Regions from separate parts of the Escherichia sp. TC-EC600-tetX4 genome, predicted to be linked through region 1. Evidence: predicted binding sites of a transcription regulator. Region 1 holds the regulator's gene; the other holds the start of a gene.

Region 1 (7,898 bases):
AAATCCGTTTGTATGACCGTCTGTTCAGCGTGCCTAACCCAGGTGCTGCGGATGATTTCCTGTCGGTGATTAACCCGGAATCGCTGGTGATCAAACAGGGCTTTGCTGAACCGTCGCTGAAAGATGCGGTTGCGGGTAAAGCATTCCAGTTTGAGCGTGAAGGTTACTTCTGCCTCGATAGCCGCCATTCTACGGCGGAAAAACCGGTATTTAACCGCACCGTTGGGCTGCGTGATACCTGGGCGAAAGTAGGCGAGTAATTTTAAGTTTCGCTATGCCGGATGGGGCGTTTACGTCGCATCCGGCAAGGAACAGACAAACAGTTTCAAACGCTAAATTGCCTGATGCGCTACGCTTATCAGGCCTACATGATCTCTGCAATATATTGAGTTTGCGTGCTTTTGTAGGCCGGATAAGGCGTTCACGCCGCATCCGGCAAGAAACAGCAAACAATCCAAAACGCCGCGTTCAGCGGCGTTTTTTCTGCTTTTCTTCGCGAATTAATTCCGCTTCGCAATTTATCCATAAAATAAATTTAAAATAACAAAACATAATTAAATAAAATGTAACCGCTTTCATCTTGCTGGAATTTCACGCTTTTATTCTTCTGCAAGCCTTTCAACCGCAAACTTAAGCCTTGTAACAAAAATCATCAAAATATGTGCGGTTGCTCATGTTCTTACATTCTGGTTACAGAAAGAGATTGATAATTCGCGTCGCGAAAAATAGTCTGTTCCTGTAGTCAGCGAGACTTTTCTCAACGCTACTTTTTTAATTTTTATTTTTTCGCTGTTCACCTTTGGTGCAGCAATTTATACGTCAAAGAGGATTAACCCATGCGTACGTTTAGTGGCAAACGTAGTACGCTGGCGCTGGCTATCGCCGGTGTTACAGCAATGTCGGGCTTTATGGCAATGCCGGAGGCTCGCGCCGAAGGATTCATCGACGATTCAACCTTAACCGGCGGTATCTATTACTGGCAGCGTGAACGCGACCGTAAAGATGTTACCGACGGCGACAAATACAAAACCAACCTTTCTCACTCCACCTGGAATGCCAACCTCGATTTTCAGTCCGGTTATGCTGCTGATATGTTCGGCCTTGATATTGCTGCGTTTACGGCGATTGAAATGGCGGAAAACGGCGACAGCTCCCACCCGAACGAAATCGCGTTTTCAAAAAGTAATAAAGCCTATGACGAAGACTGGTCCGGCGACAAAAGCGGTATAAGCCTGTATAAAGCTGCGGCCAAATTTAAATACGGTCCGGTTTGGGCGAGGGCAGGTTACATTCAGCCAACTGGTCAAACGCTGTTAGCGCCGCACTGGAGCTTTATGCCAGGTACTTATCAGGGGGCGGAAGCCGGGGCGAATTTTGATTACGGCGATGCTGGTGCGTTGAGTTTCTCCTACATGTGGACCAACGAATACAAAGCGCCGTGGCATCTGGAAATGGATGAGTTTTATCAGAACGATAAAACCACCAAAGTTGATTATCTGCACTCCTTTGGGGCGAAATACGACTTCAAAAATAACTTCGTACTGGAAGCGGCATTTGGTCAGGCGGAAGGGTATATCGATCAATATTTTGCCAAAGCCAGCTACAAATTTGATATCGCCGGTAGCCCGTTAACCACCAGCTACCAGTTCTACGGTACCCGAGATAAAGTTGACGATCGCAGCGTCAACGACCTTTATGACGGCACCGCCTGGCTGCAAGCGTTGACCTTTGGTTACCGGGCGGCTGACGTAGTGGATTTGCGCCTCGAAGGCACCTGGGTTAAGGCTGACGGTCAGCAGGGATACTTCCTGCAACGTATGACTCCAACCTACGCTTCCTCAAACGGTCGCCTGGATATCTGGTGGGATAACCGTTCTGACTTCAACGCCAACGGCGAAAAAGCGGTCTTCTTCGGTGCGATGTATGACCTGAAAAACTGGAATCTTCCAGGCTTCGCCATCGGCGCTTCCTACGTTTACGCATGGGATGCTAAACCTGCGACCTGGCAGAGCAATCCGGATGCGTACTACGACAAAAACCGGACTATTGAAGAGTCTGCCTACAGCCTGGATGCGGTCTATACCATTCAGGACGGTCGCGCCAAAGGCACGATGTTCAAACTGCATTTCACCGAATACGACAACCACTCCGACATCCCAAGCTGGGGCGGTGGTTACGGCAACATCTTCCAGGATGAGCGTGACGTGAAATTTATGGTAATCGCACCATTCACCATCTTCTGATGCCCGACGCGGCAGGTTTTGTGCCTGCCGCACGTTTGAGGAATTTGCTATGAAAAAACTGATTCTCATCGCCATAATGGCATCGGGGCTGGTAGCTTGTGCGCAATCAACCGCGCCACAGGAAGACAGTCGTCTGAAAGAGGCATACAGCGCCTGTATCAACACCGCACAAGGTTCGCCAGAAAAAATTGAAGCCTGCCAGAGCGTGTTAAACGTGCTGAAGAAAGAGAAACAACATCAGCAGTTTGCCGACCAGGAAAGTGTACGCGTACTGGATTATCAGCAGTGTCTGCGTGCAACGCAAACCGGAAATGATCAGGCGGTGAAAGCCGATTGTGATAAAGTCTGGCAGGAAATACGCAGTAATAACAAATAAGTGAGAGCTGTAACTCTCGCTTTTCTTATTTCCCTTGCATAAAAAAGCCAACCCGCAGGTTGGCTTTTCTCGTTCAGGCTGGCTTATTTGCCTTCGTGCGCATGTTCATCTTCGCGGCAATCGCCTTCGGCACAGTGACCGTAAAGATAGAGACTGTGGTTAGTCAGGCGAATGCCATGTTTTGCGGCAATTTCACGCTGACGCGCTTCGATGGAATCATCACTAAATTCGATAACCTTGCCGCAGTCGAGGCAGATCAGGTGATCGTGGTGATGTTGCTGTGTCAGTTCAAATACGGATTTACCGCCTTCAAAATTGTGGCGGGTGACGATACCAGCGTCGTCAAACTGGTTCAGTACGCGATATACCGTAGCCAGACCAATTTCTTCACCCATATCGATCAGACGTTTGTATAAATCTTCCGCACTGACGTGATGGTTGTCCGGCTCCTGAAGAACTTCCAGGATTTTTAAACGAGGAAGCGTTACTTTCAGGCCAGCTTTCTTTAGGGCGGTATTGTTATCAGTCATGCGGAATCTGTCCTGTTACTAAGCGGTTCACTTCATTAGAAGAAGTGACAGAATTTGCTCTTGAGATAATGCGTATCATTATAGAATTGCCACGCCTAAATGAAAACCACAAGTCCCTGGCAAATATTGTTAATAAAAACGTGGCACAGCTTACATTTACAACGGCAAGGCCACTTGAACACCGGGACATTGTACAGGTACAACAGCAAAAGTTACAAATTTGTAGCAATTATTTTGATTGGCATTATCTATTAATACGGCGTAGACATGAGTCTACGCCGCATCACATCAGGCATTGAGAATTTCGTCGAGATGCAACTCTTCAGAAATCTGTTTAACCCATTTTTCTACACGTTCAGCGGTCAGTTCCGGCTGACGGTCTTCGTCGATAGCCAGACCGACAAAGTGGTCGTCATCTGCCAGACCTTTTGATGCTTCGAAATGATAGCCCGCAGTTGGCCAGTGACCAACGATGGTTGCACCGCGCGGTTCAATGATGTCGCGGATGGTGCCCAATGCGTCGCAGAAATATTCGGCGTAATCTTCCTGGTCACCACAACCAAACAGCGCAACCAGTTTGCCGTTGAAATCAATCTCTTCGAGAGTCGGGAAGAAGTCATCCCAGTCACACTGCGCTTCGCCGTAATACCAGGTTGGGATGCCCAGCAGCAGAATGTCATAAGCTTCCAGATCTTCTTTGCTGCTTTTTGCAATGTCATGGACATCGGCAACGTCTTTACCAAGCTGTTTTTGAATCATTTTTGCGATATTTTCGGTATTACCGGTGTCGCTGCCGAAAAAGATGCCAGTGATAGCCATGAGTGAAATAACCTCTTGAAACTTATTGAAATGGGGGTGGAAAATTGCCCACGGATAAAGGCAATCATAGCAGAACAGGCAGTCTTGCGGAATCAGCAAACGAGCAGGACTGCACACTGTGCTACATGAAAGTGGAAATTTAAACGATGCCCTGACTACGCAGCGCCGCCAGTTGCTGCATTAACATCTCTTCGATCAGTTCGCTACGGCTCATATTGCGCGACTCCGCCAGCTCGTTCAGCGCCTCGACAGCTTCCGCGTTCAGCTTCAGTTCGACACGCTTAAGGCCACGTACTTTGTCGCGTTTTAGCTGGTTGCGTTTATTAATACGCAGCTGTTCATCGCGCGAAAGCGGATTAGTTTTCGGTCGTCCCGGTCGACGCTCGTGCGCGAACAGATCTAATGTCGTACGGTCCGTTTGTTCTTTGGCCATGATCTTGGTGACTTCGGGGGAAACAATCAGCCAGGCCTCTGCCCGGATGGATAGCGCGCCATAATACATCAGCGCGATGAGTCACGCCAACGCCCACGCGCGGAAAGCGACGCGGACGCTGGGTTTTTAATCAGTTGCGTTAATCATTGAGATAGCGACGGATAGCGCGTAATACCGCATCCGGTTTTTCAGCATGGACCCAGTGACCCGCGCCTGCAATCACATGCGCCCGTGCCTGTGGAAATTGAGCCAGTAAATCATCACGGTACTGCTCGCTAACATACGGAGAATTGCCGCCAGGGATAAACAGGGCAGGGTGATCCCATGCCGGGATTTTCTCCCAACCTACAATATGCGGATACTGATCCCACAATACCGGCACGTTAAAGCGCCACTCCCCGTCAACAAAAGATTTCAGCAGAAACTGAATCACCCCTTCTTCATTAAGATGCTGGCGCATTATTGCTGCTGCTTGCTGGCGAGTTTGTGCGTCCGATTCACTGACCGCGTTGATAGCCGCAAAAATCTCATCATGACGGCGTACGTGATAGTCGACCGGCGCGATATCGATCGCCACCAGTTTATCGATGCGATCGGAGGCTAGTGCAGTAAGTGCCATTACCGCTTTACCGCCCATGGAGTGACCGATAAATGTTGCTTTGTCGATCTGCTGTGCATCCAGAGTATCAACAAGATCCTGCGCCATCGCCGGGTAATTCATTACCGGATCTCTCGGTGAAAGACCGTGGTTACGCATATCAACCTGGATGATATTGTGATCGTTTACCAGATCGCGAGCCAGTACGCCAAGGTTGTCGAGGCTGCCAAACAGACCGTGGACAAGAACGATGGGAGAATTATTGTGCTGGTTTTGTGCAGTTTGCGCGCGGATATTCAATTTCATGGCAAAGTTCTTTTTTTCGCGTTGTCGGGTTAGGGTATTATGTTGACCATTGTGCCACAGGGCTGCAACAAATAAGGTTTATTCCGAGTTTTTCTGCAAGCCAGGCTTGACGCTATCCGCTGCCGGGATTTATTCATATACTCCTGGCGACTTGTATTCAGCTAAGACACTGCACTGGATTAAGATGAAAACGATTGAAGTTGATGATGAACTCTACAGCTATATTGCCAGCCACACTAAGCATATCGGCGAGAGCGCATCCGACATTTTACGGCGTATGTTGAAATTTTCCGCCGCATCACAGCCTGCTGCTCCGGTGACGAAAGAGGTTCGCGTTGCGTCACCTGCTATCGTCGAAGCGAAGCCGGTCAAAACGATTAAAGACAAGGTTCGCGCAATGCGTGAACTTCTGCTTTCGGATGAATACGCAGAGCAAAAGCGAGCGGTCAATCGCTTTATGCTGCTGTTGTCTACACTATATTCTCTTGACGCCCAGGCGTTTGCCGAAGCAACGGAATCGTTGCACGGTCGTACACGCGTTTACTTTGCGGCAGATGAACAAACGCTGCTGAAAAATGGTAATCAGACCAAGCCGAAACATGTGCCAGGCACGCCGTATTGGGTGATCACCAACACCAACACCGGCCGTAAATGCAGCATGATCGAACACATCATGCAGTCGATGCAATTCCCGGCGGAATTGATTGAGAAGGTTTGCGGAACTATCTAAAACGTTGCAGACAAAGGACAAAGCAATGGCAATCCACAATCGTGCAGGCCAACCTGCACAACAGAGTGATTTGATTAACGTCGCCCAACTGACGGCGCAATATTATGTACTGAAACCAGAAGCAGGGAATGCGGAGCACGCGGTGAAATTCGGTACTTCCGGTCACCGTGGCAGTGCAGCGCGCCACAGCTTTAACGAGCCGCACATTCTGGCGATCGCTCAGGCAATTGCTGAAGAACGTGCGAAAAACGGCATCACTGGCCCTTGCTATGTGGGTAAAGATACTCACGCCCTGTCCGAACCTGCATTCATTTCCGTTCTGGAAGTGCTGGCAGCGAACGGCGTTGATGTCATTGTGCAGGAAAACAATGGCTTCACCCCGACGCCTGCCGTTTCCAATGCCATCCTGGTTCACAATAAAAAAGGTGGCCCGCTGGCAGACGGTATCGTGATTACACCGTCCCATAACCCGCCGGAAGATGGTGGAATCAAATACAATCCGCCAAATGGTGGCCCGGCTGATACCAACGTCACTAAAGTGGTGGAAGACAGGGCCAACGCACTGCTGGCCGATGGCCTGAAAGGCGTGAAGCGTATCTCCCTCGACGAAGCGATGGCATCCGGTCATGTGAAAGAGCAGGATCTGGTGCAGCCGTTCGTGGAAGGTCTGGCCGATATCGTTGATATGGCCGCGATTCAGAAAGCGGGCCTGACGCTGGGCGTTGATCCGCTGGGCGGTTCCGGTATCGAATACTGGAAGCGTATTGGCGAGTATTACAACCTCAACCTGACTATCGTTAACGATCAGGTCGATCAAACCTTCCGCTTTATGCACCTTGATAAAGACGGCGCGATCCGTATGGACTGCTCCTCCGAGTGTGCGATGGCGGGCCTGCTGGCACTGCGTGATAAGTTCGATCTGGCGTTTGCTAACGACCCGGATTATGACCGTCACGGTATCGTCACTCCGGCAGGTTTGATGAATCCGAACCACTACCTGGCGGTGGCAATCAATTACCTGTTCCAGCATCGTCCGCAGTGGGGCAAAGATGTTGCCGTCGGTAAAACGCTGGTTTCATCTGCGATGATCGACCGTGTGGTCAACGACTTGGGCCGTAAACTGGTAGAAGTCCCGGTAGGTTTCAAATGGTTTGTCGATGGTCTGTTCGACGGCAGCTTCGGCTTTGGCGGCGAAGAGAGTGCAGGGGCTTCCTTCCTGCGTTTCGACGGCACGCCGTGGTCCACCGACAAAGACGGCATCATCATGTGTCTGCTGGCGGCGGAAATCACCGCTGTCACCGGTAAGAACCCGCAGGAACACTACAACGAACTGGCAAAACGCTTTGGTGCGCCGAGCTACAACCGTTTGCAGGCAGCTGCGACTTCCGCACAAAAAGCGGCGCTGTCTAAGCTGTCTCCGGAAATGGTGAGCGCCAGCACCCTGGCAGGTGACCCGATCACCGCGCGCCTGACTGCTGCTCCGGGCAACGGTGCTTCTATTGGCGGTCTGAAAGTGATGACTGACAACGGCTGGTTCGCCGCGCGTCCGTCAGGCACGGAAGACGCATATAAGATCTACTGCGAAAGCTTCCTCGGTGAAGAACATCGCAAGCAGATTGAGAAAGAAGCGGTTGAGATTGTTAGCGAAGTTCTGAAAAACGCGTAAACACATTTAATAAAAAAAGGGCGGTCGCAAGATCGCCCTTTTTTACGTATGACAAACACAGAATTGCCTGATGCGCTACGCTTATCAGGCCTACGAGGATGGTGCAATATATTGAATTTAAGCGATTTTGTAGGCCGGATAAGGCGTTCACGCCGCATCCGGCAAAAACAACGAACACTTTGTCAACAAACTGAGTA
Region 2 (7,898 bases), 2.1 Mb from region 1:
GTCTGGCGGTAACATATTCTCATCGCTTTTCAACGAAATGCCAGAAAAATGGAAAGAGTCGAAAATAGAGGATTCAGTATCGTATTGACCTATAGTTAGTTTTGCATTCATTGCTGGGATTGGGCGAAACAAATAAATACGCGGAAAATCCAGGTTGGTCGCCTGGCTTTTGCCATTGTTAAATGACTGATCGTACTGGTAATCAGTACGCAGGCGCCAGGCCCCAAGATTAACCCCAGCCTGCCCATAGGAACTTATATTTTGCGAATTATCGCCCTGATGTGGTGCATAATGAGAGGCATATAAATTGTAGTCAAGAAATGCCCCAGCAATACCATGATTCCAAAGTTCAGGAGGCGTCCAGTTTGCATCTTTGTATTTTAACCATGCCTGAGGTGCAGATATGGATAATTGCATTTTCCCTTTATCGAGATAAGTTGTAATTTGTTTTTCTTTTTCGATAGGGTAACAACCATCGATCAGGTTTTGCTGAGTTTTTTCAATAAATTCATCAGTAAATCCTAATAATGTTAATTGCTCTGGTGTCACGCAAACTGCAGTTTGGTTATCAATTAATACCCATTGGAGGTCAAGGTGGATTGGCGTCCTCTTATTATTAATCAGAGTGCTTAGTGAATATTTGCCGACGGGTAATTGGCCATCAGTTTCAAATTGGGAAAGGTTAACGTTTTCACGATCTTCGGCTTCGATTAAATCTTTGTTGAATTCAACGGCATAAGCTGACGCACAACCAATGATGATAACTGGATTTGCCCCTATATTTCCAGACATCTGTTATCACTTAACCCATTACAAGCCCGCTGCCGCAGATATTCCCGTGGCGAGCGATAACCCAGCGCACTATGCGGATGCCATTCGTTATAATGCTCGAACGCCTCTGCAAGGTTCTTTGCTGCCGTTAACCCGTCTGGTTTGGGCATGATACTGATGTAGTCACGCTTTATCGTTTTCACGAAGCTCTCTGCTATTCCGTTACTCTCCGGACTCCGCACCGCCGTGTTCTTCGGTTCAAGTCCCAACATCCGGGCGAACTGGCGTGTTTCATTAGCCCGGTAGCATGAACCATTATCCGTCAGCCACTCCACTGGAGACGACGGAAGATCGTTGCCGAAGCGGCGTTCCACCGCTCCCAGCATGACGTCCTGTACTGTTTCACTGTTGAAGCCGCCGGTAGTGACCGCCCAGTGCAGTGCCTCACGATCACAGCAGTCCAGCGCGAACGTGACACGCAGTCTCTCTCCGTTATCACAGCAGAACTCGAACCCGTCAGAGCACCATCGCTGATTGCTTTCTTTCACGGCCACTCTGCCTGTATGTGCCCGTTTCGATGGCGGTACAGCAGGTTTTCGCTCAAGCAACAGCGCATTCTGGCGCATGATCCGGTAAACACGTTTGGCATTGATCGCAGGCATACCATCAAGTTCTGCCTGTCTGCGAAGCAGCGCCCATACCCGACGATAACCATACGTTGGCAGCTCTCCGATAACATGGTGTATACGGAGAAGCACATCCGTATCATCAGTGTGACGACTGCGGCGGCCATCCATCCAGTCATCGGTTCGTCTGAGAATGACGTGCAACTGCGCACGCGACACCCGGAGACAACGGCTGACTAAGCTTACTCCCCATCCCCGGGCAATAAGGGCGCGTGCGCTATCCACTTTTTTGCCCGTCCATATTCAACGGCTTCTTTGAGGAGTTCATTTTCCATCGTTTTCTTGCCGAGCAGGCGCTGGAGTTCTTTAATCTGCTTCATGGCGGCAGCAAGTTCAGAGGCAGGAACAACCTGTTCTCCGGCGGCGACAGCAGTAAGACTTCCTTCCTGGTATTGCTTACGCCAGAGAAATAACTGGCTGGCTGCTACACCATGTTGCCGGGCAACGAGGGAGACCGTCATCCCCGGTTCAAAGCTCTGCTGAACAATTGCGATCTTTTCCTGTGTGGTACGCCGTCTGCGTTTCTCCGGCCCTAAGACATCAATCATCTGTTCTCCAATGACTAGTCTAAAAACTAGTATTAAGACTATCACTTATTTAAGTGATATTGGTTGTCTGGAGATTCAGGGGGCCAGTCTAATAACGGATAATGAACAATAAATATTTTTAATCAATTCGCTTATTGTGGTTAATTTTAATTTTTTATACATCTGATCCACTTATCATTAATCCGTTAATGATGTGGCCGGGCGAACCCGGCCAAATGCGATTACTCGTAAGCAATCTTGTAGTCAGCCTGAGCGTAAACGTTGCCCGGGGTGGCATCTTTGCTTGGGGATTCCATACGAGCTTTGAAATTCAGTTCCTGATAGCTGTTGGTATTGTTGAACGTAATTACTACCGGAGTACCTAAAGTTACTTCGCCGCTCTGGCTGTCCAGAATACGTACGCCAACGCCAGTGGCGCCGCCGATTTCAGTTTCTTTGGTATTTTTCAGAAGATCAGACTGACCCGTCATGGTATTTGCTGTAGTGAAAGTAACCTTCGCTTTTGAATAAGTAGTTCCACCCTGACTCAGCATGCAGTCCTGCAGGTGAATAGTGAAAGGTTCAGCCAAAGATTTCTGATCGCTTTTCAGTACGGTATCTGCTACTTCACCCAGATTTACAGTTAAATCTTCGTCACCTGGTTTAATAGAACATGGAGCAGAGATAACTTCACCTTTAAATTTAACAATACCGTGACCTTCATCAGCAAACACGTTATTGGAAAGAATCATTGCTACGCCAGCAACAAGAAGTGACTTTTTAAAAGCGGACATAATATTCCTTTATATAAAGATAAGTAGAAAAGAGAATGATTAGTAACTGTTATTTAAGGACTACTAATCATTGAAATATGATATTTTATTTTGTGTTTTTTATAAAATTAGTTTATCTAAATATCGATTAAGTAAAACTTAAAAAATACATTGCAATTATACTTTCAATTGTACTCATTCATTTTTGTGATGGTTTTCTGAATGGGATTACGCGATAAGGTAATAGAAAGCACTATAAATTAGAGGATTAATTCATAATTTACAGTGCATTAAAGACGAATGTTTACAGCGTTGGGGGGAGAGTCTCTGGATCTGGCTGCTTTTTGATCTCAGTACTGCGATTTTCCAGTTCGCTGATTCTTTGTTCAAGCAGCGCCAGTTTTTCACGAGTCCGTAACAGGACTTGCGTTTGGACGTCGAACTCTTCACGGCTTACAAGGTCGAGGCGCGTCAGCTGCGCTTGTAGGGTTTGGCGGATTTTTTTCTCCACATCTTCCCCGAACTCCCTGATTCCTTTAGGCATTGATTCGTGAACCTGGCGAGCGATTTGCTCAATTTTTTTCGGGTCAATCATTGTAGTTTCCCTGTACTGATAGGTGTTGAGTGCCATTGTAGTGCGATAAGGGTAAGTCATAAACCAGAATTATGTGAAGCTATGCGTTGCTGCCGCTAATCATTAGCGTTATAGTGAATCCGCTTATTCTCAGGGCGGGGCGAAATTCCCCACCGGCGGTAAATCAACTCAGTTGAAAGCCCGCGAGCGCTTTGGGTGCGAACTCAAAGGACAGCAGATCCGGTGTAATTCCGGGGCCGACGGTTAGAGTCCGGATGGGAGAGAGTAACGATTCTGTCGGGCATGGACCCGCTCACGTTATTTTGGCTATATGCCGCCACTCCTAAGACTGCCCTGATTCTGGTAACCATAATTTTAGTGAGGTTTTTTTACCATGAATCAGACGCTACTTTCCTCTTTTGGTACGCCTTTCGAACGTGTTGAAAATGCACTGGCTGCGCTGCGTGAAGGACGCGGTGTAATGGTGCTTGATGATGAAGACCGTGAAAACGAAGGTGATATGATCTTCCCGGCAGAAACCATGACTGTTGAGCAGATGGCGCTGACCATTCGCCACGGTAGCGGTATTGTTTGCCTGTGCATTACTGAAGATCGCCGTAAACAACTCGATCTGCCAATGATGGTAGAAAATAACACCAGCGCCTATGGCACCGGTTTTACCGTGACCATTGAAGCAGCTGAAGGTGTGACTACCGGTGTTTCTGCCGCTGACCGTATTACGACCGTTCGCGCAGCGATTGCCGATGGCGCAAAACCGTCAGATCTGAATCGTCCTGGCCACGTTTTCCCACTTCGCGCTCAGGCAGGTGGTGTACTGACGCGTGGCGGTCATACTGAAGCAACTATTGATCTGATGACGCTGGCAGGCTTTAAACCGGCTGGTGTACTGTGTGAGCTGACTAATGACGATGGCACGATGGCGCGTGCACCAGAGTGTATTGAGTTTGCCAATAAACACAATATGGCGCTCGTGACTATTGAAGACCTGGTGGCATACCGTCAGGCACATGAGCGTAAAGCCAGCTGAAAACCGCTGCTTAATTTACTGCCTTAATCAAGAAACCGAAGTTGTAGCAGGCTTCGGTTTTTATTTTTCCCTGCTATGCAAGATGTTAATTCCGCTTCTCTTTCTATGAGAAAATTTCATTAATATCAGGCATTCTTTTTCATTATGATCAAAATCATATAATTGTTCCGTTATTATGCGACCATATGAATATATCCGAAAAAGGATATGTGAAATTTATACGCTAAATGTTTAGTATTGTTAAATATTAAGGGTAAAAGGATGTTTATCGCCTGGTACTGGATTGTATTGATTGCTCTGGTTGTGGTGGGTTATTTCCTGCATTTGAAACGTTATTGTCGGGCGTTTCGCCAGGACAGAGACGCACTGCTTGAAGCGCGGAACAAATACTTAAACAGTACGAGAGAAGAGACAGCCGAAAAGGTAGAATAAGGCTTTCGTGAAGCTGGCAGAAGTTGTCCATGCGCTGGACAACTTCTGATGTTGTTTTTAACCAATTCCCGCCGTTTGTAGCAGCACTAAACTGAATCCCATCACTGACATTCCACATAGTACGCCATAGCTGGGGTTATTATTAGGGTCAATCTCTTTGGCGAGCGGCATTAATTCATCAACCGAGAGCGCCACCATAATTCCTGCAACCGCCGCCATGATTGCCGCCATGACCACCGGGGAAATCATGCTACCGAGGATTAACCACGCCAGCACACCACCAAGAATTTCTGCTAGTCCAGAAATCCCCGCCCACAGAATCGCGGTGCGTTTAGACCCCGTTGCCGCATAAACCGGGCCTGCCACTGCCAGACCTTCAGGGATATTGTGCAACGCGACGGCCAGTGCGATGCCAAATCCCAGCTCCAGGTTGCTGCTCGCCGTGACAAAGGTGGCAATCCCTTCCGGGAAGTTATGCAGACTGATGCCGAGAGTGAGCAGAATGGCTGTGCGCTTGATCGATTTTGGCAACGGCTGCACCGATTTTTGCATTAAATCCTGCGGATGAGCATGTGGCAACATGCGGTCCAGGCCAAAATAGCCAAGCAGACCGAAGATAAACATTCCATAACCCAACACAGGCGACATTCCTTCAGCTGCTAGTGCGGCAGGAAGCATTTCCATTAATGAGATGAGCAACATGATCCCCGCCGCAAAACCTAGCGAAAACGCCAGTAAGCGGTTCGAGGGTTTTTGCCCGAGAACGCCGAGAAACGCGCCAATAAACGTGGCTGCCCCCGCCAGTATGGTCAGAATGAGAGGTACTGACATCGACAACTCCTTATAAATCTTCACCTTCAGGCAGATCGTCAAAATAACTGATGATCATCATCATTGTTATCCGGGTTCTTACTCCGCCGAACAAGCGTATTGTGAGGATATCAAAATGACACCTTTAGTTAAGGATATCATCATGTCTTCAACACGTATGCCAGCATTGTTTTTAGGTCACGGTAGTCCGATGAACGTGCTGGAAGATAATTTGTATACCCGCAGCTGGCAGAAGTTGGGGATGACATTGCCACGCCCGCAAGCGATTGTGGTGGTTTCGGCTCACTGGTTTACCCGTGGAACAGGAGTGACCGCGATGGAGACGCCGCCCACGATTCATGACTTTGGTGGCTTCCCGCAGGCGCTGTACGATACGCATTATCCTGCTCCGGGTTCGCCTGCGCTGGCACAGCGTCTGGTTGAGCTGTTAGCGCCGATCCCGGTGACGCTGGATAAAGAAGCCTGGGGCTTTGACCACGGCTCGTGGGGCGTGCTGATTAAGATGTATCCTGACGCTGATATCCCGATGGTGCAGTTGAGTATCGACAGTAGCAAACCTGCCGCCTGGCATTTCGAAATGGGGCGCAAACTGGCAGCGCTGCGAGATGAAGGAATAATGTTGGTCGCCAGCGGTAACGTGGTGCATAACCTGCGCACAGTGAAGTGGCACGGTGATAGTTCACCGTATCCGTGGGCGACGTCGTTTAATGAGTATGTGAAAGCGAATCTGACGTGGCAAGGGCCAGTGGAACAACATCCTCTGGTGAATTACCTCGACCATGAAGGTGGCACGTTATCGAACCCAACGCCAGAGCATTATTTGCCGTTGTTGTATGTGTTAGGTGCGTGGGATGGGCAGGAGCCAATTACCATTCCGGTTGAGGGTATAGAAATGGGCAGCCTGAGTATGCTGTCGGTGCAGATAGGCTAACAATTACCGGATGGCGAGTGCCATCCGGTATCGTGGCTTATTCAACAAAAATATGTGGATAAAACCGAGACATATCCTGGGTGATCAATGCACGGTCTTCACGAATGCCAATTCCGGCGGGTTGATCGTTCACCAGCCAGCTACCAATCAGCATATAGCTGTCGCCGAATTTCGGTAACGGGTGGAATTGCTGAACAATCATCCCTTCTTCGCCATACGGACCTTCCGCTGCTTCAATGGTTTTGCCGTTCTCAATGATCGACACGTTTGCGCCTTCACGGGAGAAGATCGGTTTAACCACATATTTTTCCATTTGCGGATGATCATCTTCCGCAAAATAAGCGGGCAGCAGGTTCGGGTGATTCGGGAACATCTCCCACAGTAGCGGTAGAAGTGCCTTGTTGGAGATAATGCTCTTCCACGCCGGTTCCAGCCAGCGTACGCCTGCATCCTCCAGCTTGGTTGAGAACATCTCACGCAACATAAATTCCCACGGATACAGTTTGAACAGGTTGGAAATTACCTGATCCTGTAAATCCGTGAACTGACCTTTTTCACCTAACCCGATATCATCGATGTAGAGGAACTCAGTAGCAATTTCAGCTTCCGTTGCGCAGTCCTGCAAATACTGAATGGTTCCGCGATCTTCCACCGTGTCGCGACAGCAGGTGAGATGCAGCAACTGGAAGCCATACTGTTCACGCAGCTCAACGAAGCGATCGATCAGTTTTTCTTGCAGACTGTTAAACTGGTCGCTGCCCTCCGGCAAGTTACCGGCGTTAAGCTGATCTTCCAGCCAGATCCACTGAAAGAACGCCGCCTCGTATAGTGACGTTGGCGTATCGGCGTTATTTTCCAGAAGTTTAGGTTCACCAGTGCCATCCCACGCCAGATCAAGACGCGAATAAAGCGATGGCTGGTGCGTCAGCCATGACTGGCGCACAAAACTCCAGGTGTGTTTTGGAATGCGGAATTTGGTCATCAGCTCATCGCTGGCGATCACTTTTTCCACCACTTTCAGGCACATCTGGTGCAGTTCGGCGGTGACTTCTTCCAGCTTTTCAACCTGGGCGAGGGTCAACTTGTAGTAAGCATCTTCACACCAGTACGGCTCGCCGTACATGGTGTGAAAATTGAAACCGTATTCGTGGGCTTTCTCACGCCAGTCCGGGCGCTCGGTAATACTGACTCTTTCCATCGGTATCAGCCACCCATTGAACGAGAAGAGGTACCGGTTGCACTACGCTGCATAGTGCTTTGTTTGGCAACAGATTCACCAAAACCGCCACGGGTAACGGTAGTGGTGGTCGCCGGTTTTGGTGCCA

Evidence for each region. The regulator Fur, encoded in region 1, represses iron uptake genes when iron is present. The targets are predictions, from matches to a motif close to ATAATAATGAGAACNACTATCAA.
Region 2: the regulator Fur is predicted to act here: its motif matches at 5,690-5,712, upstream of zupT (zinc transporter ZupT).

What each region holds. Positions count from the first base shown of each region.
Region 1 is NZ_CP079924.1:3,163,688-3,171,585, reverse strand. Features, by position in the region: gene glnS (glutamine--tRNA ligase) at 1-260, shown strand, start outside; gene chiP (chitoporin) at 837-2,243, shown strand; gene chiQ (ChiQ/YbfN family lipoprotein) at 2,293-2,619, shown strand; gene fur (ferric iron uptake transcriptional regulator) at 2,703-3,149, opposite strand; gene uof (fur leader peptide) at 3,142-3,228, opposite strand; gene fldA (flavodoxin FldA) at 3,438-3,968, opposite strand; gene ybfE (LexA regulated protein) at 4,108-4,401, opposite strand; gene ybfF (esterase) at 4,541-5,305, opposite strand; gene seqA (replication initiation negative regulator SeqA) at 5,490-6,035, shown strand; gene pgm (phosphoglucomutase (alpha-D-glucose-1,6-bisphosphate-dependent)) at 6,061-7,701, shown strand.
Region 2 is NZ_CP079924.1:697,577-705,474, forward strand. Features, by position in the region: gene KXD89_RS03370 (fimbria/pilus outer membrane usher protein) at 1-792, opposite strand, end outside; one part of gene KXD89_RS03375 (IS3-like element IS2 family transposase) at 777-1,690, opposite strand; one part of gene KXD89_RS03375 (IS3-like element IS2 family transposase) at 1,690-2,005, opposite strand; gene KXD89_RS03380 (fimbrial-like protein) at 2,227-2,778, opposite strand; gene ubiK (ubiquinone biosynthesis accessory factor UbiK) at 3,062-3,352, opposite strand; FMN riboswitch at 3,474-3,622, shown strand; gene ribB (3,4-dihydroxy-2-butanone-4-phosphate synthase) at 3,726-4,379, shown strand; gene yqiD (protein YqiD) at 4,641-4,811, shown strand; gene zupT (zinc transporter ZupT) at 4,869-5,642, opposite strand; gene ygiD (4,5-DOPA dioxygenase extradiol) at 5,785-6,573, shown strand; gene KXD89_RS03410 (glutathionylspermidine synthase family protein) at 6,611-7,771, opposite strand; gene KXD89_RS03415 (DUF1190 family protein) at 7,777-7,898, opposite strand, start outside.